DNA from 2 places in the Clavibacter vidaverae genome. Region 2 is predicted to be linked to the other one. Evidence: riboswitches for the same ligand, from Rfam matches in the RefSeq annotation. Region 2 holds a riboswitch; the other holds the start of a gene.
What was found. Region 2 has a riboswitch for thiamine pyrophosphate ahead of ACMT9T_RS02900 (ECF transporter S component). Riboswitches for the same ligand answer to the same signal wherever they lie in the genome.
Positions count from the first base shown of each region.

Region 1: linked by a shared signal. The riboswitch ahead of thiM (hydroxyethylthiazole kinase) and the one ahead of ACMT9T_RS02900 (ECF transporter S component) in region 2 are both predicted to bind thiamine pyrophosphate.

Region 1 is NZ_JBLJAM010000002.1:161,177-172,210, reverse strand. It holds gene ACMT9T_RS13545 (hypothetical protein) at 1-139, opposite strand, end outside; gene ACMT9T_RS13540 (MFS transporter) at 190-1,542, opposite strand; gene ACMT9T_RS13535 (cupin domain-containing protein) at 1,658-2,548, opposite strand; gene thiD (bifunctional hydroxymethylpyrimidine kinase/phosphomethylpyrimidine kinase) at 2,713-5,037, opposite strand; gene thiM (hydroxyethylthiazole kinase) at 5,034-5,861, opposite strand; TPP riboswitch at 5,852-5,943, opposite strand; gene ACMT9T_RS13520 (S9 family peptidase) at 6,005-8,170, opposite strand; gene ACMT9T_RS13515 (hypothetical protein) at 8,525-8,887, opposite strand; gene ACMT9T_RS13510 (maltokinase N-terminal cap-like domain-containing protein) at 9,042-10,511, opposite strand; gene ACMT9T_RS13505 (mycoredoxin) at 10,515-10,784, opposite strand; gene ACMT9T_RS13500 (D-arabinono-1,4-lactone oxidase) at 10,897-11,034, opposite strand, start outside.
Region 2 is NZ_JBLJAM010000001.1:617,677-628,710, reverse strand. It holds gene ACMT9T_RS02935 (hypothetical protein) at 1-222, shown strand, start outside; gene ACMT9T_RS02930 (hypothetical protein) at 400-648, shown strand; gene ACMT9T_RS02925 (UDP-glucose dehydrogenase family protein) at 659-1,972, opposite strand; gene treZ (malto-oligosyltrehalose trehalohydrolase) at 2,148-3,950, opposite strand; gene treY (malto-oligosyltrehalose synthase) at 3,953-6,298, opposite strand; gene glgX (glycogen debranching protein GlgX) at 6,295-8,499, opposite strand; gene ACMT9T_RS02905 (hypothetical protein) at 8,702-9,034, shown strand; TPP riboswitch at 9,147-9,247, shown strand; gene ACMT9T_RS02900 (ECF transporter S component) at 9,282-9,941, shown strand; gene ACMT9T_RS02895 (ABC transporter ATP-binding protein) at 9,944-11,034, shown strand, end outside.

The DNA of each region.
Region 1 (11,034 bases), on a different contig from region 2:
TCCGGGCCGCGCGGCGCTCGCGGGCGACGGCGTCCTGCGCGTCCTGCGTGGGGTTCGAGCGGGAGGTGCCGATGACGGCGAAGGCGATGAGGATCACGATGACGACCATGACGGGGACGATGACGAGCATGGGCACCATGGCGGCTCCTCGGGTCGGGACTCCCGAGCGTACCGACCGGATCCGCCCGCTCAGTCCTCGAGGGCGGCCCCGCGGAGGTCCGGCAGGGTGAGCGCGGCGGCCGCGGCCAGCGCGAACACCGCGGCGAAGACGCCGAACGGCAGCGCGACACCGCCCAGCGCGAGGAGCGGCGGGACGCACAGCGGCGCGACGATCGAGGCGAGGCGCCCGAAGCCCGCCGCGCTCCCGGCACCCGTCGCGCGCACGCGGGTCGGGTACAGCTCGGGCGTCACGGCGTAGAGCGCGCCCCACGCGCCGAGGTTCGAGAACGACATGAGCGCGCCGAACACGAGGATCGTCGTCACGTCGTCGGCGGTGCCGAAGAGACCGGCCGACACGGCGGATCCCGCGAGGAAGACCGCGAGCGTCACGCGCCGCCCCCACCTCTCCACGAGCCAGGCCGAGACGGCGTAGCCGGGCAGCTGCGCGAGCGTGATGAGGAGCGTGTACTCGAACGAGCGCACGAGCGAGAAGCCCTGCGCGACGAGCAGCGTGGGCAGCCAGATGAAGGCGCCGTAGTAGGCGAAGTTGACGCAGAACCACACGATCCAGAGGGACAGCGTGCGGCGGCGGAGGCGGGCGCCGAAGAGGCGCTCGCGGGGGGCGGCATCGGCGTCGTCTCCGGCCGTGGCCTCCGCCGGGGCGTCCGTGGTCACGGCGTCCGTCACGGGATCCGCCCCCGCCGCCGACTCGAGGCCGCGCACCACCCGCTCCGCCTCCGCGTGCCGGCCCTTCGCCTCGAGGAACCGCACCGACTCGGGCAGGCGCAGCCGCACGACGATGGCCCACACGGCGGGCACGGCGCCGAGCGCGAGCGCCCAGCGCCAGCCGTCGTCGCTCGCGGGGATCACGAGGTAGCCGATGAGCGCGGCGGCCGTCCAGCCGACGGCCCAGGCCGACTCGAGGATCACGATGACGCGCCCCCGGATCCGCGCGGGCGCGAACTCGCTCACGAGCGTCGACGCGACGGGCAGCTCGGCGCCGAGCCCGAGGCCCACGACGAACCGCAGCGCGATGAGCGCGCCCACCGACATCGCGAGCGCGGAGACGCCCGTCGCCAGCCCGTAGACGAGCAGCGTGAGCGCGAACACCTGGCGCCGGCCGAGCCGGTCGGCGAGGAGCCCGCCGACGCTCGCGCCGATCGCCATGCCGAGGAACCCGGCCGACGCGACGAACCCGAGCTGCCCGGCGTCCGCCTTCCACACGACCGCGAGCTGCGCGATCACGAAGGAGATGAGGCCGACGTCCATCGCGTCGAGCGCCCAGCCGACGCCGCTGCCGCCGAGGATGCGGGAGTGCGCGCGGGTCCAGGGGAGGGCGTCGAGGCGCTGGGCGCGGGTGGGCCGGGACGTGGTGGTGGTCATGGTCGTGGCCTCCGGGGCGCTCGGGTGGGCCGCGCGCCCCCACGGAGGAGGGGCAGGGGGCGCTCGCGGTGGATCGAGCGTAGCGCCGGGGCGGGCCGCGGCCCGCCCCGTGACGTCAGCGCTGCCGGACGCGCTCGGCGAGCTTCTCGAAGGCCGCCGCGTGCGTGACCCGCAGGGCGTCCCACGACGCGGTCATGTCGACGCGCTCGGGATCCGCGACGACCTCCGCGAAGCCGTGCTGCGCGCGCGGCACCGCATCGCCCGGGAGCACGAGCGACTGGATGAAGGCGCCCGTGTCGTCCGAGAAGGTGAGCGTGTGGCTGGCGACGTTGCGGTGCCAGTCGTCCGACGGCCAGGACAGGAACGCGACGTGCCGGGGCACGACGCCCGTCTCGGCCGCCGAGACGTAGCTGCCGTAGTGCTCCTCGCCGGGCGACAGGATCTTGTAGGAGCCGTTGTCGAGGTACACGAGCAGCGCCTCGTCGAAGGGCTTCTCGCCGTACATGGCCGTGTAGCGGAGGGCGTGCACGAGCACGGGCGTGCCGAGCGGCACGTGGTGCGCGGCCGCCGGGGTGGCGGTCGGCGTCGCGACGGAGGCGGGGGCCGCGGGCGTCAGGTACTCCTCGTCGGTCACGTGCTCGCCCCAGCCGGTCGCGGAGACGGGGTCGTCGCCGTCCTCCAGCACCGCGATGTGCTCCATGGGCGCGTGGGCCGTGGCGCCGTGCCAGTGCTCCTCGCCGGCCTCGATGTACACGGATCCGCCGGGCCCGACCTCGACGACCTGGCCGCCGCGCGTGCCCACCCGGGCGATGCCGGACGTGACGTGCAGCGTCTGCCCGAGCTGGTGCGAGTGCCACACGGTGCGGGCGCCCGGCGCGAAGGTGACGGCCGCGACGACCGCGCGCTGCTCGGCGGTCTGCGGGGTGGAGAGCCAGCGGAGGCGGACCTCGCCCGTGAACTGGTGGTCGGGCATCGTGACGGCGAGGGTCTCGGCCTGGACGCGCATGCGGTGTCCTCTCTGTCGGGCACGCGGGATGCCCGGGTCGTCGAACGGGGAGCCCCGGCGCGGGTGTTCGCGTCGGGGCACGGGCATCCTCCCGCGGGTGCGGCTGGGAGGGGGCCGGGGCGTCCCCAGGCCGGGGCGGATCCGGCCGGATCCGCGTCGGAGGCTCAGCCGAGCGCCTCCGGGGCGCGGAAGAAGTCGCGCTCGTACGCGGCGGAGACGAGCGACGCCTCGAGCATCGCCGCGCGCCGGGACGGACCCGCGAGCACGGCGGCCTCGTCGACCAGCTCGCACGCGCGCCGGGTCGCGGCCGCGAACGCCGGATCCGCGTACGTCGCGAGCCACGCCGCGTACGGGTGCGCGGACCCCGCCGCCTCCGCCGCGGATCCCGCCGCCCGGAGCCGCGTGCCCACGTCCGCGTAGATGGTGAAGCACGGCAGCAGCGCCGCGACGAGCACCGCGTAGTCGCTCCCGGCCGCGTGCGCGAGCAGGTGGTCGACGTACGCGCGCGTGACGGGACCCGCGACCGCGGGCGCGGGATGCCGCGACAGCCACTCCTCGTGCAGCGCCGACTCCGCCGCGATCGCGTCGGCCGCCGAGCGCGCCCACGCGACCTGCGCGTCCGGCGTCGGCGCCAGCTGGCTCGCCCGCGCCAGCACCCGGGAGTAGGCGCGCAGGTAGATCGCGTCCTGCGCGAGGTAGTGCGAGAACCACGTCTCGGGCAGGCTGCCGTCGCCGAGTCGGCGGACGAACGCGAGCTCGTCGATCTCGCGGCGGAGGTCCGCGGATCCCGCCCACATCTCCGCGGAGACGGATCCGGCGTGGGTGCCCGCGGCGTCCCACAGCGCGCGCAGGTGGTCGAGCGGGCCGGCGCCCGCGCCGACGTCGAGGTCCTCCGCGTGCACGAGCGATCCCGTGAGCCACGCCTTCGCCTCCGTGAGCGCGGCGAGCCAGTCGCCGCGGCGCGGATGCAGCGTCGCGAGCGCGCTGGAGAGCGAGCAGCCGGTGCCGTGCGTGCTGGTCGTGGCGATGCGCGGGCCGTCGACCACGTCGACGGTCGCGTCCGCGCCGTTCGAGTCCGGGGTCACGAGCGCGTCCGGGCAGTCGTCCTCGCGGAGGTGGCCGCCCTTCACGATCACGCGGACGCCGTGCCGCGCGGCGAGGGTCCGCCCCTGCGCGAGCGCGGCCTCCCAGCCGTCGGCCTCGGACTCGCCGAGGAGCGCGGCGAGCTCCGGCAGGTTCGGCGTCACGACGTCCGCGAGCGGCAGCAGGCGACGGAGCGCGTCGGTCGCGTCGTCGTCGAGGAGGGCGTCGCCGGACTGGGCGATCATCACCGGATCCAGCACCACGACCGGGGGCCGCACGGCCCGCAGCCAGTCGGCGACCTCGTCGACGACCGCGGCGGATCCGAGCATGCCGATCTTCACGGCGTCGATCACGACGTCGTCGGAGACCGCGTCCAGCTGCGCCCGCAGGAACGCCACGGGCGGCACGTGGATCTCGCGCACGCCCCGCGTGTTCTGCGCGACGAGCGCCGTGACGACCGCCATGCCGTAGCCGCCGTTCGCCGCGATGGACTTGAGGTCGGCCTGCACGCCGGCGCCGCCCGTGGGATCCGTGCCCGCGATGCTGAGGACGCGGGGGACGCGCGCGGGGTCGGCCGCGGTGCCCGGGGTCGGCGCGGTGCCCTCGTCGGATCCGGAGCCGGAGCCGGAGCCGGAGCCGGAGTCGGAGTCGGACGCGGATCCGGCCGCAGGACGGGCATCGGCCGCGCCGCCCTCGACCGCGGACCCGCCGCCGCGCACCCGCGTCCACGCCGCGACGAGCTCGCGCGCCGCCGCCTCGGGGTCCTCGGCCGCGCAGATCGCCGACACGACGGCCGTGCCCGCGCCGCCGGCCGCCGCGATCGCGTCCACGTCGCGCACGTCCACGCCGCCGATCGCGACGCACGGCACAGGCGAGAGGCCCGCGATGATCCCGAACCCGTCGTGCCCGAGCGGGGCCGGGTGGTCGGGCTTGGTGCTGGTGGGGCGGATCACGCCGACGCCGAGGTAGTCGACCGTGCCGGCGGGGAGCGCGCGCACCGCCTCGACGTGCGCCGGCGTGTTCGCCGTGAGGCCCACGACGAGACGGCGAGCGGGGCTCGCCGCGTCGAGCATCCCGCGGACGAGGTCGGCCGGGACGTCGGACTGGCCGACGTGCACGCCGTCCACGCGCACGCCGCGGGCGAGGCCCGCCAGGACGACGTCGACGCGGTCGTCGACGAGGAGCAGCGGCCGGGGCGCTCCGGGATGCGCAGCCGCGTGCGCGTCGATCGCGTCTGCGGCGGCCGTCACCGTCGCCAGCAGCTCGGCCGCGCTCGCGTGCTTGTCGCGGATCTGCACGGCCGTCGCCCCGCCCGCGACCGCCGCCGCGACGACCGCGGGCACGCCGCGCTCGCCGCAGAGAGCGGGGTCGGTGACGAGGTAGACGGAGAGGTCGATGCCGCTCACGAGAGGCGCTCGCGCTGGGCGACCAGCTCGGGCGTGACGGCGTCGAGCGCGTCGAGCAGCGCGACCGCGAAGGATCCCGGCCCGCGTGCGCCCTCGGCGGCGATCTCCGCGGCGATCGTGTACACGCTCGTGGCGGCGACGGCGGCCCGCAGCGGATCCGGATCCGTCGACGCGAACGCCGCCATCACGGCGCCGAGCGCGCAGCCGCCGCCCGTCACCTTGGTGAGGAGCGCGTCGCCCGTGTGCACGCGCACGACGCGGCGGCCGTCGGTGATGTGGTCGACCGCGCCGGAGACCGCGACGACCGTGCCGTAGGTGCGCGCGAGCAGCGTCGCGGCGTCGAGCGCGGCCTCGACCTCGTCGGTCGCGTCGACACCGCGTCCCCCCGCGCCGCCGGTCGCGAGCGCGATGATCTCCGAGGCGTTGCCGCGCACGATGGTCGGCGACAGCGCCACGAGCTCGTGCGCGAGCCGCGTGCGCACCGGCAGGGCGCCGACGGCCACGGGATCCAGCACCCACGGCGTCCCCGCCTCGCGCGCCGCGTGGGCCGCCTCGACGGCGGCCTCCCGCTGCTCCGCGTGCGGCGTGCCGAGGTTGAGCAGCACGCCCGATGCGATCCCGGCGAACGGCCCCGCCTCGGTCGGCACGTCCGTCATCGCGGGCGCGGCGCCCAGCGCGAGGAGGACGTTCGCGGTGAAGCCGGTGACGACCTGGTTGGTGATGCACTGCACGAGCGGCACGCGCTCCCGCAGCCGGTGGAGGAGGTCCGCCGAGGCGGTCCCCGTCCCGGTGATCTCGTCGATGGACGGGCGCGCAGCGCTCATGGTGACATCCCTCCGCCGGTGCGAACCGGATCAGGTGCGACGGGTCTCATCTCAGCCCTCGTGGGCACCCCGTGTCAGGGATCCACCCTAGGGCCAGACGCGTCGCACCTGTCGGTTCGACCGGCGGCGGTGATCGGCGGGCGCTACGCCAGCCCCGCCACGTCGAGCACCCACGCGTAGTCGAAGGCGCGCTCGCGCCACGCGTCGTAGCGGCCCGACTTGCCGCCGTGGCCGGCCTGCATCTCGGTGCGCAGCAGCACGGGCGCGCCGACCTCGCGGAGGCGGGCCGTCCACTTGGCGGGCTCGACGTAGAGCACGCGCGTGTCGTTGAGGCTCGTGACCGCGAGGATCCGCGGGTACTCGACGCCCTCGCGCACGTTCTCGTACGGCGTGTACGACTTCATGTACGCGTACACCTCGGGGTCGTGCAGCGGGTCGCCCCACTCGTCCCACTCGATCACGGTGAGCGGCAGCGACGGGTCGAGGATGCTGGTGAGCGCGTCCACGAACGGCACGCCCGCGAGGATCCCGGCGAAGCGGTCGGGCGCGATGTTCGCGACCGCGCCCATCAGCAGGCCGCCGGCGCTGCGGCCCTCGGCCACGAGCCGGTCGGGGCTCGTCCAGCCGCGCGCGATGAGGTGGTCGGCCGCCGCCACGAAGTCGGTGAACGTGTTGCGCTTCGTGAGCGTCTTGCCCTCGTCGTACCAGCGCCGGCCCATCTCGCCGCCGCCGCGCACGTGCGCGACGACGAACGCCATGCCCCGGTCGAGCAGCGACAGCCGCGCGATGGAGAACGACGGGTCGATGCTGGCCTCGTACGAGCCGTAGCCGTACAGCAGGAGCGGCGCGGGCGTGCCCGGGTGCACGAGGCCGCGCTTGTAGACGACCGAGAGCGGGATCTCGGTGCCGTCCTCCGCGGTCGCCCACTCGCGGGTCTGCACGTAGTCGTCCGGGTCGTAGCCGCCGCGCACCGGCTGCTGCTTGAGGAGGCGGAGCTCGCGGGTCGCGAGCACGTAGTCGTAGGTCGTGGCCGGCGTCGCGAGGCTCGTGTAGCCGAGGCGGATCGTGGGCTGCGCGAACTCGGGGTTGCCCGCCGTGCCGACCGTGTAGATCGGCTCGTCGAAGGCGATCTCGTGCAGCTGCTCGCCGTCGAGGACCCGGTCGAAGGGGATCACGCCGACGCGGGTGAGGCCCTCGCGGCGGTAGGAGACCACGACGTGGTCGGCGAACGCGCTGGCGTCCTCGAGGCGCACCTCGTCGTCGTGGGGGATCACCACCTGGCGGTCGGTCGTGGACATGGGGTCGTCGGCCGGCACGTCGACGAGCTCGAAGTTCGTGGCGCCGTCGTTGTGCAGGATGAGGAGCCGGTCGGATCCGTCGATGACCGCGTGGTCGACGTCGTACTCGACGCCGTGGCGGCGCGGCCACACCGAGCGGAACGTGCCCGTGGGGTCGCCGGCGTCGAGCAGCAGCACCTCGGTCGTGATCTTGGAGCCCACGTAGACCATGAGGTACTGACGGCTGCGGGTCATGCCGAAGCCCACGAAGTAGCTCTCGTCGGGCTCGGTGAACACCTTCACGTCCTGCGAGGCGGGCGTGCCGACGCGGTGGCGCCACACGGTGTCGGGGCGCCAGGCGTCGTCGACCGTGACGTAGAAGAGGTGGTCGCCGTGCGCCGAGAAGGTGGCGCCGTGGCTCGTGCCGGGGATCTCGTCGGCGAGGTCCTCGCCCGTCGCGAGGTCGCGGATCCGGAGCGTGAACCGCTCGTCGCCCTCGACGTCGGTCGAGTAGGCGAGGAGGGATCCGTCGGGGCTGACCTCGAACGCGCCGAGCGAGAAGAACTCGTGGCCCTCCGCCTCGGCGTTGGAGTCGAGCAGGATCTGCTCGCCGGGCGTCGCGCCGCCGTCGGCCGCGGGCTCGATGACGGGCGGGGTCCAGTCGTCCGGGCCGGCCACGGGACGGCGGCAGCGGATCGCGTACTGCGACCCCTCGACCGTGCGGGCGTAGTACCACCAGTCGCCCTCGCGGACGGGGACCGAGAGGTCGGTCTCCTGCGTGCGGTCCTTGATCTCCGTGAAGATCCGCTCGCGCACGGGCTCCAGGTGCGCGGTGGCGCCTTCCGTGTACGCGTTCTCGGCCTCGAGGTGCGCGATGACGTCGGCATCGTCCTTGTCGCGCAGCCACTCGTACCGGTCCACGAACGTGTCGCCGTGGAAGGTGCGCTCGATCGGGCGCTGATCCGCGACGGGAGGGGTGGAGGGGGAGTCGGATGCGGGGGAGGAGACGGCCGGGACGGCGGGGTCGGTCATCCCGTCAGCCTACCGACGCACCCGGCGAGGCCCGGAGCGCGGCCGCACGGTGCGCGTTCGTGTCCTCTCGTGCAGGGGATGGGTCCATCGAGCCGGATATCCGCATATCTGCATATCCGGATATCGGGGGACCGGATATCCGGATATCCGGATTCCCCGGTCATCTCCTCATCCGCGGGAGCGGTCTCCGCGACGCTCTCGTGCCCCGCCGCGGATCGCACCTACGATGATCAATGCGCTCCCGGCGATTCCCACCGATCCCGAGATGACGTCCTGCGTCACATACGAGAACGACAGGATCCCGAGGAGGACGCCCGATATGGCGAGTGCCCTGTTCATGTGCGTGTGCAGACGTCAGCCGCGGAATCGGGACGTCGAGTCCCAGAACTCCTTGCACGGTCCCTGGAGGGCCGCCCCGCCGTTGAACGCGGCGCCCAGGATGGCGAAGACGTTCCGGGACATCACCCCTCCGGCTCCCGCGAATGCGGTGCCGGCGAGTCGGAGGTTGCACTGGAGCTGGAGGTCCTTCTCCCGCTGCGTCAGGTCCGGACCCACCGTGGTCTGCACGGGTCGCCCGTTCTCCATGTAGCAGCCCGTGGACGACGAGCAGTAACCCGGATTCGGCTGCTGGCCCCATTGGGCGTGCGCCGGCGCTGCCGTACCGAGGAGGATGGCCCCCGCGATGGCGGCCGTGGACAGGGCCTTGACGTTTCTCATCTGCGTCTCCTCGCATTCGTGGCGGTGAAGCCATGACGTATTCGGATTCGTTCGATGGGTCAACGGTACTAGCGCGATGCGCGCCCTCGCAAGGGTCCACGGGAATGGCCCGGAGCGTCATCCCGCTCGTGATGCGCCATTTCCCTCATCCCGCTCAGGAGGTGACGGGCCCGGCCTCGCGCGGACCGGTCGCGCCCGGCGTCGTCGCCGCGCCGAGCGTGCTCGAGCGGGTGGCGAGGCGTGCGACGGCCTGCAGCGGGATCGACAGCCAGCCGGGCCGGTTGCGGACCTCGTAGATCGCCTCGTACACGGCCTTGTCGATCTCGAACGCGTCGAGCAGCGCCCGGTTCGCCCGGAGGTCGGTGCCGGAGCGGGCGATGTAGCCGTCGACGAACGCGCGGCGGGCGGCGGACGCCCACGTGGCGGCCGACTTGCCGGGGTGCGCGAGCGCGTAGGACCCGGCGACGTAGTCGAACGAGCGGAGCATGCCGGCGACGTCGCGGAGCGTGACGTCGGGCAGCGAGCGCTCGTGCATGGGCCGGAGCGGCTCGCCCTCGAAGTCGAGGAGCACCCAGCCGCGGTTCGGCACCGAGAGCACCTGGCCGAGGTGGTAGTCGCCGTGGATCCGCTGCAGCTTGGGCCACTCGCCCTTCTCGGCGGCGTCGTACACGCTCGCGATGGCGTCGTGGAACGCGGCGATCTCGGGGACCTCGCGCTCGGCCGTCGCGTGACGGCGGCGGAAGCTGACCATGATCCCCTCGATGACGTCGGGGGTCGCCTCGACGGTGGGGAGCGCGGCGGCGAGCGTGGCGTGCACGTCGGCCGTGGCCTCGCCGAGCGCGCGGGCCTGCGCCTGGAAGTCCTCGTCGGCCTCGGCGGCGCGGAGCGCGACCCGCCAGGCGTCGGTGACGCCGGGCAGGAACTCCTGCGCGAAGGCGACGTGCCCGATGGCGCGCCCCTCCTCGCGGCCGGAGTCGCTCCACTCGGCGAGCACGCTGCCCATGGTCTGCGGGACCAGGCGGGACCCGGCGCCCGCGATCGCGGACTGGAGCACGACGTCGGGGTTCTCGCCGTGGTGCAGCGCGCGGAAGACCTTGACGATCATCGGGTTGATGGCCTGGCCGTCGGCGGAGACCATGTCGTAGATGATCGACGTGTTCGACTGCTCGCCCGAGAGCACGTGGGATCCGACGACGGTCGCGATCTCCACGCCCGGCTGGCGCTGGCCGCGGGCGGTCGCGCCGAGCGAGGTCTCGTCGACGTCGGCCTCGCGGTCGTCGAGGATCGTGCGGATGAGCGCCCACGCGTACGCGGGGTCGTGCGGGCCGTCGTAGACGTGCAGCTCGACGCCGTCGTCCTCGACGGTCGTGCCGATGTGGAAGGGCTTCAGCTCCTCCAGCGGCGCCTGCCGGTAGGTGAGCGGCACCTGGTACAGCACGGGCTTCGCGCTGCCGTGGTCGATGATCAGGTGCGTCTCGATGCGGGCGAACCAGCCCTCGTCGCTGAAGCTCCAGCCGCCGATGCGCTCGAGGCGGGGCTCGGTGCCCTTCGAGGCGAACCAGCGCTGCTCGCGCATCCAGGCGGCGAGGAAGTCGGGGATCTCGCTGAGGTCGTGGTGCTGCATGGCTCAGGCCACCTTCGCGGTCACGTCGGCGAGCGACGGGTTGGTGGCGGACGAGCCGTCGGGGAAGAGGACGGTCGGGACGGTCTGGTTGCCGCCGTTGATGGCCTCCACGAGCTCGGCGGTGCCGGGCACCTGCTCGATGTCCACCTCGTCGTAGCCGATGCCCGCGCGGTCGAGCTGCGCCTTCAGCCGGCGGCAGTAGCCGCACCAGGTGGTGGAGAACATCGTGATCCGCCCGGGGGCAGGTACGTAGGAGGAGGTCTCGGGCGCCATGGTCCTCACCCTACGCGCCGAGGGCCGCGCCGACCCGGGATCCGCGGAGCGCGAGGGCGTGCCCCTGCGTGTCGCGGATCCCGATGCGGTCCCGGTCAGCGGCGGATGCGGATCAGCCGCGGAGCGAGCGCTCGAACCAGGCGTTGCGGAACTTGCCCGCGGGATCCAGGCGCTCGGCGAGCTCCAGGAAGTCGCCCGACCGCGGGTACAGCGGCGCGATGTCGGCCGCCCGGACGGTGAACACCTTGCC
Region 2 (11,034 bases):
CTGGGGCTCGTCTCGGTCTTCTTCTTCTGGACGTTCCTCTGCCCGCTCATCGGGCTCGTATTCGGCATCGTCGGCTTCCGCAAGGAGCCCGCCGGCCGCGGCTTCGCCATCACGGGCCTCGTCCTCAACGGCCTGCTGCTGCTCATCCCGGTCGCCGTCGTGCTCTCGATCATCGTGGCGGGCGGCACGCTCTTCGGCATCGCGGCGACCACCCCGCGCTGACCCGGGCCCCGCGCGTCACGGGAGCGTGGACGAGGAGCGTCGCCGTGCGCGACATGGGCTAGCCTCCCGCGTCACGCACCCGACGAGAGGAGACCCGTGGACGTCCGCCGTCCCGATCCCGACCCGCATCCCGCCCGCGTGCCCGATCCGCGATGGCCGCGCCCGGTGCCCGTGGACATGACGCAGTTGCTGCCGCGGGAGAAGGGACTGGCGACGACCTCGGTGATCCTCGGAGTCGTCTCGCTCGTCGCCGGATGGACCGTCCTGTGCCCGCTCGCTGGTCTCGTCGTGGGGATCATGTTCTGGCGCCGCGAGCCCGGCGGGCATGACCGGGCCATCGCTGGTCTCCTGGTGAACGGGGCCGCCCTCGCCGGCGTGGTCATCGCGGTCATGATGATCGCGTGGGCGTGGAGCGCGCTGATCTGAGACGAGACGACTAGGGCCGGCCCATGCCGCGGTAGCGCCAGCCGGCCGCGCGCCAGGCGACGGGGTCGAGGCAGTTGCGGCCGTCGACGATCACGGGCGTGGCCACGATGGCCTTGAGCTCCGCGGGGTCGATGGCGCGGTACTGCTTCCACTCCGTCAGCAGCATGACCGCGTCGGCGTCGCGCGCGGCGTCCTGCCAGGAGTCGACGTAGGTGAGCTCCGGGAAGCGGCGGCGCGAGTTCTCGTTGGCGTACGGATCCGTCGCGAGCACGCGGGCGCCCTGCAGCTGCAGCTGGGCGGAGATGCTGAGGGCGGGGGAGTCGCGCACGTCGTCCGACTCGGGCTTGAACGCGAGGCCGAGGACGGCGATGTTCCGGCCGAGCAGGGAGCCGCCGCACACCTCGCGCGCCACGTCCACCGCGCGCACGCGGCGGCGCATGTTGATGGAGTCGACCTCGCGCAGGAACGTGAGCGCCTGGTCGGCGCCCAGCTCACCCGCGCGCGCCATGAACGCGCGGATGTCCTTGGGCAGGCAGCCGCCGCCGAAGCCGATCCCCGCGTTGAGGAAGCGGCGGCCGATGCGGTCGTCGTAGCCGATGGCGTCCGCGAGCTGCGTGACGTCGGCGCCCGTGGCCTCGCACACCTCCGCCATGGCGTTGATGAAGGAGATCTTGGTGGCGAGGAACGCGTTCGCGGACACCTTCACGAGCTCGGCGGTCTCGTAGTCGGTGGTGACGCGCGCCGTGCCGGACGCGATCGCGGTGGCGTACACCTCGTCGAGCGTCGCGCGGGCGGCCTCGCCGGCGTCGCCCGCGGGGAGGCCGTAGACGAAGCGGTCGGGCGCCAGCGTGTCCTCGACCGCGAAGCCCTCGCGGAGGAACTCGGGGTTCCACATGAGGGTCGCGCCGGGGACGCGGGCGGCGATGCGCCCGGCGAGCCGGCGGGCGGTGCCGACGGGGACGGTCGACTTGCCCGCGACGAGGTCGCCGGGGGACAGGTGCGGGATGAGGGCGTCGACGGCGGCGTCGACGTAGGTCATGTCGGCGGCGTTCTCGCCGCGCTTCTGCGGGGTGCCCACGGCGATGAAGTGCACGCGGGATCCCGCGGCCTCGGCCGTGTCCGTGGTGAAGCGGAGGCGGCCGGTGGCGAGCTGCTCGGTGAGGAGCTCGGGGAGCCCCGGCTCGAAGAAGGGCGCCTCGCCCGTCTGCAGGGAGGCGATCTTGGCGGCGTCGACGTCGATGGCCACGACGTCGTGCCCGAGGCGGCTCATGCAGGCCGCGTGGACGGTTCCGAGGTAGCCGCAGCCGATGACAGTGATGCGCACAGGTGTCCGTTCGTCGAGGAGATCTCCGCGAGCTGGCGTGCGGGGACGTCGTCGGAGAGCCCCCCAGCCCCGGCCGCTTCGAACGTAGCACGCGCCCGTGACGCGACGGGGGCGGGGCCCGACGTGCGCTCGCGCGCCGCGTCGTGCCCCGCCCCGATGGGTGGATCCGGTCGGATCAGGCCAGCAGCGCCTCCGCGGCGTCGGCCACCGGGCCGAGGATCGCGGCCGTGCGCGCGGGCAGCACGACCTCGTCGGCGCCGAGCTCGACACCCGTCGCGGTCGCCAGCAGCAGCGCGGGGCGCTCGCCCACGACGGGCACGCGCCGCTCCTCGTCGGACAGGTTCACCACGATCGACAGCTCGCCGCGGTCCATGACGAGCAGGCGGGCCTCCTCGTGCACCTCGACCTCGACCTCGGCGAACCGGGGGTCGGTGAGGTCGGGGTGGGCGCGGCGGAGGCGGATCAGCTCGGAGTAGAGCGCGAACAGGCGCGCGTGCTGCGAGTCGGCGCCCTCCGTGCCGTAGAGCTCCGACCAGTCGAGCTTCGAGTCCTGGAACGTCGAGAGGTCCTGCGGGTTCGGCACGACGGACTCGTCCCAGCCCATCTTCGCGAACTCCTCGATGCGGCCCTTCGCGGTCGCCTCGCCGAGGTCGTGCTCGGGGTGCGACGTGAAGAACTGCCAGGGCGTGGTCGCGCCCCACTCCTCGCCCATGAAGAGCATCGGGGTGAAGGGCGACGTGAGCGTGAGCACCGCGGCCAGCGCGAGCCCGCCCTCGTCGAGCGTCGCGGTGAGGCGGTCGCCCGTGGCGCGGTTGCCGATCTGGTCGTGGTTCTGGTTCGCGACCACGAGGCGGTGCGCGGGGATGCGCTCGGTGTCGAGCGGCCGCCCGTGCACCCGGCCGCGGAACGACGACCACGTGCCGTCGTGGAAGAAGCCGCGCGTCACGACCTTCGCCAGCGCGGAGAGCGGCGCGAAGTCCTCGTAGTAGCCCGTGGTCTCGCCCGTGAGCGCGACGTGGACCGCGTGGTGGAAGTCGTCGCTCCACTGCGCGTCGAGCCCGTAGCCGTGCGCCTCGCGCGAGGTGATGAGCTTCGGGTCGTTGAGGTCGGACTCCGCGATGAGCGTGAGCGGCCGGCCCACGTGCGCGGACAGCACGTCGACCTGGACCGCGAGCTCCTCGAGGAGGTGCGTCGCCGTGTGGTCCACGAGCGCGTGCACGGCGTCGAGGCGCAGCGCGTCGACGTGGTAGTCGCCGAGCCACATGAGCGCGTTGTCGATGATGTACTCGCGGACGGGACCGGAGTCCTCGCCGTCGAGGTTGAGGCTGGATCCCCACGTGTTGGCCGACGCCTCGTGCAGGTACGGGCCGAACTCGGGCAGGTAGTTGCCGGACGGGCCGAGGTGGTTGTACACGACGTCCTGCACGACGCCGAGGCCGCGCGCGTGGCACGCGTCGACGAATCGCTGGTACGCCTCGGGTCCGCCGTAGGTCTCCTGCACGGCGTACCAGAGGACGCCGTCGTAGCCCCAGTTGTGCGTGCCGTTGAACCCGTTGACGGGCAGCACCTCCACGAGGTCGACGCCGAGCGCGACGAGGTGGTCGAGCCGGTCGATGGCCGAGTCGAGCGTTCCGTCGGGCGTGAAGGTGCCGACGTGCATCTCGTAGATGACGGCGCCGGCGAGCTGGCGGCCCGTCCACGCCTGGTCGGTCCACGCGAACGACGACGGGTCGTACGTGCGCGAGCGGCCGTGGACGCCCTCGGGCTGGCGGCGCGAGCGCGGGTCGGGCAGCGGCGTGTCGGAGTCGTCCACGAGGTAGCCGTAGTCGAGGTCGCCGGAGGGGAGGGCCTCGGCGCGCGCGGCGTCGAGGGTCCACCAGCCGTCGCTCGTGGGCGAGAGCGGCAGGCGCTCGTCGCCCACGGAGAGGGCGAGGGTGCGGGCCTTCGGGGCCCAGATGTCGAAGCGGTCGTCGGTCATGCTCAGCTCCTGGGGGTGATGTCGGCGGCGGTGGAGGCGGGCGCGAGGATCGCGACCGGGTAGTCGGCGAGGAGCGCCGCGACGGACACGCGTCCGCCGTCGAGGCGTCGGCCGCTCACGTGGTCGACGAGCTCGCCCTCGGGCAGCGTGATCGACGTGGATCCCCACCCGCCGCCGGACTGCAGCCCGACGGGCAGGCGCGTGGCGACCGTGACGGCGCCGCCGCGGTCGAACGCGATCACATGGGCCGCGGCGTCGCCGGTCGCGCGCACGGGCTCGTAGCCCGTGAACAGCTCCGGGTGGTCGCGGCGGAGGCGGAGCGCGCGCGCCGTGACGAGGAGCTTGGCGGCCCCGGTCTCGTCGATCGCGGGCTCGGCGCCCTGGAGGACGGCGTCGAGGGCGGCGCGGCGCATGCCGAAGTCGACCTCGCGGCGGTTGTCGGGATCCACGAGGCTCGTCTCCCACAGCTCGCTGCCCTGGTAGACGTCGGGCATGCCGGGGGCCGTGAGCTGGATGGCCTTGGCCGCCAGCGCGTTCGACCAGCCGGGGCCGGAGAGCCGGTCGTAGAGCCCGGCGACGATGGTGCGGGCGCGCGGGTCGTCGAAGGCCGCGTCGACGAGCGCGTGCATGCGCTCCTCGAAGGCCTCGTCGGGCGCGGTCCACGTGGTCGAGTCGCCGGCCTCGCGCGACGCCTTCTCGGCGTACGCGTGCAGGCGCTCGCGCGACGCGGGCCAGGTGCCGACGAGCGTCTGCCAGAGCAGGTTCTCGAAGGGCCCGTCGCCGGTGGGCGCGACGTCGCGCAGCTGCTCGAGCGCCTCGCGCCAGGCCTCCGGGGCCTCGGACAGGACGTCGATGCGGGCGCGGACGTCCTCGCCGCGCTTCGTGTCGTGCGTGGAGAGCGTCGTCATGGCGTGCGGCGCGATGCGGTGCCGCTCCTGCTGGCGCGCGTGGAAGTCGTCGACGTCGATCGCGAAGATCGACGGGTCGGCGCCGACCTCGTTGAGCGAGACGAGGCGCGAGTAGCGGTAGAACGCGGTGTCCTCGACGCCCTTGGCCATGACCATGCCGCTCGTCTGCTGGAAGCGCTGGGCGACGAGCGTGGAGGGGTCGGAGAGCTGCGGCATGAGCGCGTCGATGGTGGCGACGAGGTCGGGGCGGCTCGCGCGCGCGGCTTCCGCGGCCTGCTCGAGGTGGTCGATCCCGCCGGGCAGGTAGCTGCGGTAGACGGGGAAGGTAGCGAGCAACTCCGCGATCGCGTCCGCGGCGTCGGCGGGCGCGTCCTCCACGAGGCGCTCGAGGCGGAGGACCTCGCTGCGGAGGATCCCGTCGGCGATGCCGCGCTTGGTGCCGCGGATCATGTCGGCCCAGTCGGTGAGCTCGCCCTGCGGCAGGCCGCGGAGCGACGCGTCGAGGTGGTCGAGCTCGACCTGGCCGTCGGGGTCGACGAGGACGCGGTCGATCTCGGCGAGCGCGTCGTACCCCGTGGTGCCGGCGGTCGCCCAGTCGGTGGGCAGCGTCTCGCCGGGCTCGAGGATCTTCTCCACGAGCACGTACGCGCCGCCCGTGATCCGCGCGAGGTCGTCGAGGTAGCCCTTCGGGTCGAGCAGGCCGTCCGGGTGGTCGACCCGGAGCCCGTCGGCGAGGCCCTCGCGGAACCAGCGGGAGATCTCCGCGTGCGACTCCTCGAACACCTGCGGGAGCTCGACGCGGATGCCCGCGAGGGTGTTGACCGCGAAGAAGCGGCGGTAGTTCAGCTCGGCGTCGGCGCGGCGCCAGTTGATCAGCTCGTAGGACTGGCGCTCGTGCACCGTGCGGGCGTCCGCGTCGTCCTCGGCCGTGCCGGGCGCGACGGGGAACCGCTGGTCGTAGTAGCGGAGCTCGACGGTGCCGTCGTCGCCGCGCACGAGCTTCAGCTGGTCGAGCTCGTCGTCGCCGTCGCCGAGCACGGGGATCCGCACCTTGCCCCGCCCGAAGTCCCAGTCCACGTCGAACGCGTCGGCGTAGCGGCTCGCGGTGCCGTGCAGCAGGAGGTCCCACCACCAGAGGCTCTCGACGGGCGTCGCGACGCCCACGTGGTTCGGGACGATGTCGACCAGCACCCCGAGGCCCAGCTCGTGGGCGCGGTCCGCGACGGCCTTCATGCCCGCCGCGCCGCCGCGCGCCGGGTCGACCTGCGAGTGGTCGACGACGTCGTAGCCGTGGTCGGATCCGGGCTCGGCCGCGAGGATCGGGCTGAGGTACACCCAGTCCGCGCCGAGGTCCTTCACGTACGGCAGCTGCTCGGCCACGGCGGCGAGGTCGAACGACTCCCGCACCTGGAACCGGTAGGTGGAGATGGGGGTTCTCAACTGATGTCGCTCCTTGGGTCTGCGGCGGGCCGGTCGGCCTGCGCGTGGGTGAGGACGGCGAGGCTCGCCGCGACCGAGTGGTCGGGCTCCACCTCGGGCTCGGTGTAGGCGCGCAGCACCACGAGCGCCTTGGCCGCCACGTCCACGACGCTACTCGCGCGGAGGGCCGTCGAGTCGGCTCCGACGCCGGCGGTGTCGATCACGGTCTCCCACGCGTCCGCGTACTCGTCCGACGGGAGCGTGAAGGACACCGGCTCGTCGTGCGCGTTGAAGTACAGGAGGAAGTGGGTGTCGTAGATGTCCTCGCCGCGGCGGTCGCGCCCGCGGATCCCGTTGCCGTTGAGGAACATGCCGATCGCCCGGAGGCCGGACTCCCAGTCGTCGTCGACCATCGGGGTCGCGTCGGCGTCGAGCCAGACGATGTCGGGCAGCGGCTCGCCCTCGCCCCGGCGCACGGGCCGGCCGTCGAAGAAGCGCCCGCGGCGGAAGGTCGGGTGCTCCTTGCGGAGTCGCACGACCGACGCCGTGAACTCCGCGAGGGGCTGGTCTGCCTGGTCCCAGTGCACCCAGCTGATCTCGTTGTCCTGCGCGTACGTGTTGTTGTTGCCCTGCTGCGTGCGGCCGAGCTCGTCGCCGTGCAGGATCATCGGCACGCCCTGCGACAGGATCATCGTCGCGAGCATGTTGCGCTGCTGGCGTCCGCGGAGCGTGGCGATCACCGGATCGTCCGTCGGCCCCTCCACGCCCATGTTCCAGGAGCGGTTGTGGCTCTCGCCGTCCTTGTTGTCCTCGCCGTTGGCCTCGTTGTGCTTCTCGTTGTACGAGACGAGGTCGGCGATGGTGAAGCCGTCGTGCGCGGTGATGAAGTTGATCGACGCGACCGGGCGCCGGCCCGAGTGCTCGTACAGGTCGGCGGACCCCGTGATGCGGGCCGCGAACTCCCCGAGCGACGACGCCTCGCCGCGCCAGAAGTCGCGCACGGTGTCGCGGTACTTGCCGTTCCACTCGGTCCACTGGGGCGGGAAGTTGCCCACCTGGTACCCGCCGGGGCCGACGTCCCAGGGCTCGGCGATGAGCTTGACCTGCGACACCACCGGGTCCTGCTGCACGAGCTCGAAGAAGGTGGCGAGCTTGTCGACGTCGTAGAACTCGCGCGCGAGCGCCGAGGCGAGGTCGAAGCGGAAGCCGTCCACGTGCATCTCGGTGACCCAGTAGCGCAGCGAGTCCATGATCAGCTGCAGCGAGTGCGGGTGGCGCACGTTGAGCGAGTTGCCCGTGCCCGTGTAGTCCATGTAGTACGTGGGGTCGTCCTCCATGAGCCGGTAGTAGGCCTGGTTGTCGATGCCCTTGAACGAGAGGGTCGGGCCCAGGTGGTTGCCCTCCGCGGTGTGGTTGTAGACCACGTCGAGGATGACCTCGATGCCGGCCGCGTGCAGCGCCCGCACCATCGACTTGAACTCCTGCACCTGCTGGCCGAGCTCGCCCGTGGACGAGTACGCGTTGTGCGGCGCGAAGAACCCGATGGTGTTGTAGCCCCAGTAGTTGCGGAGGCCCTTCTCGAGCAGCGTGTTGTCCTGCACGAACTGGTGCACGGGCATCAGCTCGATGGCCGTGACGCCGAGGTGCTGCAGGTGGTCGATGACGGCGGGGTGCGCGATGCCGGCGTACGTGCCGCGCAGCTCCTCGGGGATCCGCGGGTGCAGCTGCGTCAGGCCCTTGACGTGCGCCTCGTAGACGACGGTCTCGCTGTAGGGCGTGCGGGGGAGGCGGTCGCCGTCCCAGTCGAAGAAGGGGTTGACCACGACGCCGAGCATCATGTGCGGGCCCGAGTCCTCGTCGTTCCGGCTCGACGGGTCGCCGAAGTCGTAGGCGAACAGCGACGGGTGCCAGTCGAACTCGCCGCAGGTGGCCTTGGCGTAGGGATCCAGCAGCAGCTTCGCCGGGTTCGAGCGGTGGCCGTTCTCGGGCTCGTAGGGACCCGTGACCCGGTACCCGTAGCGCTGGCCCGGCTGCACGTGCGGGAGGTAGCAGTGCCAGACGTGCGCGTCGACCTCGGTCACGTCCACGCGGGTCTCGGTGCCGTCCTCCTCGATGAGGCACAGCTGCACCCTGTCGGCGGTCTCGCTGAAGAGGGCGAAGTTCGTGCCGCTCCCGTCGAAGGTCGCGCCGAGCGGGTAGGGGTTTCCGGGCCAGGTGTGCAAGTGGTCCTCCAGTTGGGTCGACTCGTCCCACGACGGCGCGCGCGAGCGCGGGGTCCGTCGGGGGCGGGGCAGGCGGTGGATCCGCAGCTGCCGCAGCGGCGGGGGAGGCCGCATGCGACGCGGCGACGCACCAGGGGCGAGGGTACCGCGACCGCCCGGATCGCCCCGCATCCGCCGGGCCCCGCGGGGTACGGTGGGACGCATGACCAACCTCGTCGCACAGCTCGCAGAGAACGTGAAGAACGCCGGAGTGGGGACGGTCTACGGCGACCCCCTCGACATCGACGGCTCGACCATCGTCCCCGTGGCATTCGCCTGGTACGGCTTCGGCGGGGGCAGCGACCTCCCCGATTCCGACGGCAACGTCGCGGGCGGTGGCGGCGGTGGCGGTGCCACCTGGCCCATCGGCGCGTACGTCGCCACCGACGGCGAGGTGCGCTTCCAGCCGAACGTGATCGCGCTGCTCGCCATCGCGACGCCCGTCATCTGGGTCTCCGGCAAGGTCCTCGTCAAGCTCATCAAGACGCTCAAGTAGCGCTCTCCTCACGACCACCGCGGAGCGCGGGTGCCCTCGGGCGCCCGCGCTCCCGTGCGTCCGGGGCCCGTACGTCCCGGGCGCGTCGCCGCCGCGCTAGGATCACCGTGAACACGGGAGTCCGGTGAGCCGGGCTGAGAGGAAGATCCCCAATCTTCGACCGTCGAACCTGATCTGGATCATGCCAGCGCAGGGAGGCTTTCATCTCGTACCCGTGCCCTCTTCCACGAACCGAAGGGCACGACCAGTGACCGCATCACCCTCGTCCACCGCATCCTCCGCGTCCGCCTCCGTCGACGCCGGCGACCGGGCCCCCCGGTCCGGCCTCCGCGCGCGCTGGCGCGTCATCGACATCGTCGTCGCGAGCGTCCTCGGCGTCGCGTCCGGCCTCGTCTTCGTGATCTGGAACACGGCGTCCGTGCCGATCGGCGGCTTCTTCGAGCCGCTCCTGCCGGGCCTCCAGGCCCTCGCGGGCGGCGGCTGGCTGTTCGCCGGCGTCCTCACGGGCATCGTGATCCGCAAGCCCGGCGCCGCGCTCTACGGCGAGCTCCTCGCCGCGTTCGTCTCGATGCTCGTCGGCAACGTCTGGGGCGTCGGCACGCTCCTCTCGGGCCTCACGCAGGGCCTCGGCGCCGAGCTCGTGCTCCTCGTCTTCCTCTACGCGAACTGGCGCGCCTACGTCGCCGTCCTCGCGGGCATGGGCGCGGGCCTCGGCATGGCGATCACCGACCTCATCACCTACTACCAGGGGACCACACCGCTGTTCGCCACGATCTACACGATCGCGGCGCTCGTGTCGGGTGCCGTCATCGCGGGCCTGCTGTCGTGGCTCATCGCCCGCGCGCTCGCCCGCACCGGCGCCCTGTCGCGCTTCGCCTCGGGCCGCGACACCGCGGCCCGCGTCTGACCGTGGGGCGGCCCGGCCGCCGTCCGACCGCTCCGCGGGCGCCCCTCGCCGGCCCCGGCGCGTCCGTCGACGTCGCGGGCGGCGCGTCCGTGCGGGCCTCCGGCTGGGGCTGGCGGCACGCGGGTCGCGCCGCCTGGGCCGTCCGCGACGTCGACCTCGTCATCGAGCCGGGGGAGCGCGTGCTGCTGCTCGGCGCGTCGGGCGCGGGCAAGACCACGCTCCTGCACGCGCTGGCCGGGGTCCTCGGCGGCGACGACGAGGGCGAGACCCGCGGATCCCTGCTCGTCGACGGCCGCGACCCGGCCTCCCAGCGCGGACGCGCGGGGCTCGTGCTGCAGGACCCGGACGCGCAGGTGATCCTGTCCCGCGTCGGCGACGACGTCGCCTTCGGCTGCGAGAACCTCGGCGTGCCGCGGGAGGAGATCTGGGTCCGCGTCCGCCACGCGCTCGACGCCGTCGGCCTCGACGTCGCCCTCGACCGGTCCACCACCGCGCTCTCCGGCGGGCAGAAGCAGCGCCTCGCCCTCGCCGGCGTGCTCGCCATGCGCCCCGGGCTCCTCCTGCTCGACGAGCCGACCGCGAACCTCGACCCCGAGGGCGTCTCCGAGGTGCGGCGCGCCGTCGAGTCGGTCGTCGGGTCGACGGGCGCGACCCTCGTCGTGATCGAGCACCGCGTGGCCGTGTGGCGGGACCTGGTGGACCGCGTGGTCGTCCTCGCGGCCGACGGCGGGATCCTCGCCGACGGCGCGCCCGACGACGTCCTCCGCGACCAGGGCGCGTCGCTCGCGGCGGCCGGCGTGTGGGTGCCGGGCCGGGAGCCGGCGGCGCCGGTCCGCGCGCCCGCCGCGCCCGTGCCGCTCGTGCGCGCGGACGACCTGGCCGTCGGCCGTGCCCGCGGCACGGTCGTGGCGGAGGCGGCGGGCATCGGCCTGGGCGCCGGACGGGTGACCGCCCTCACGGGGCCGAACGGCGGCGGCAAGAGCACCCTCGCCCTCACGCTGGGCGGCCTCCTGCCCCCGCTCGCCGGCCGCGTCGTCGCCGAGGCGGGCCTGGCGGACGGCCTCGGCGCGGATCCCGCCGCCTGGCGCTCCCG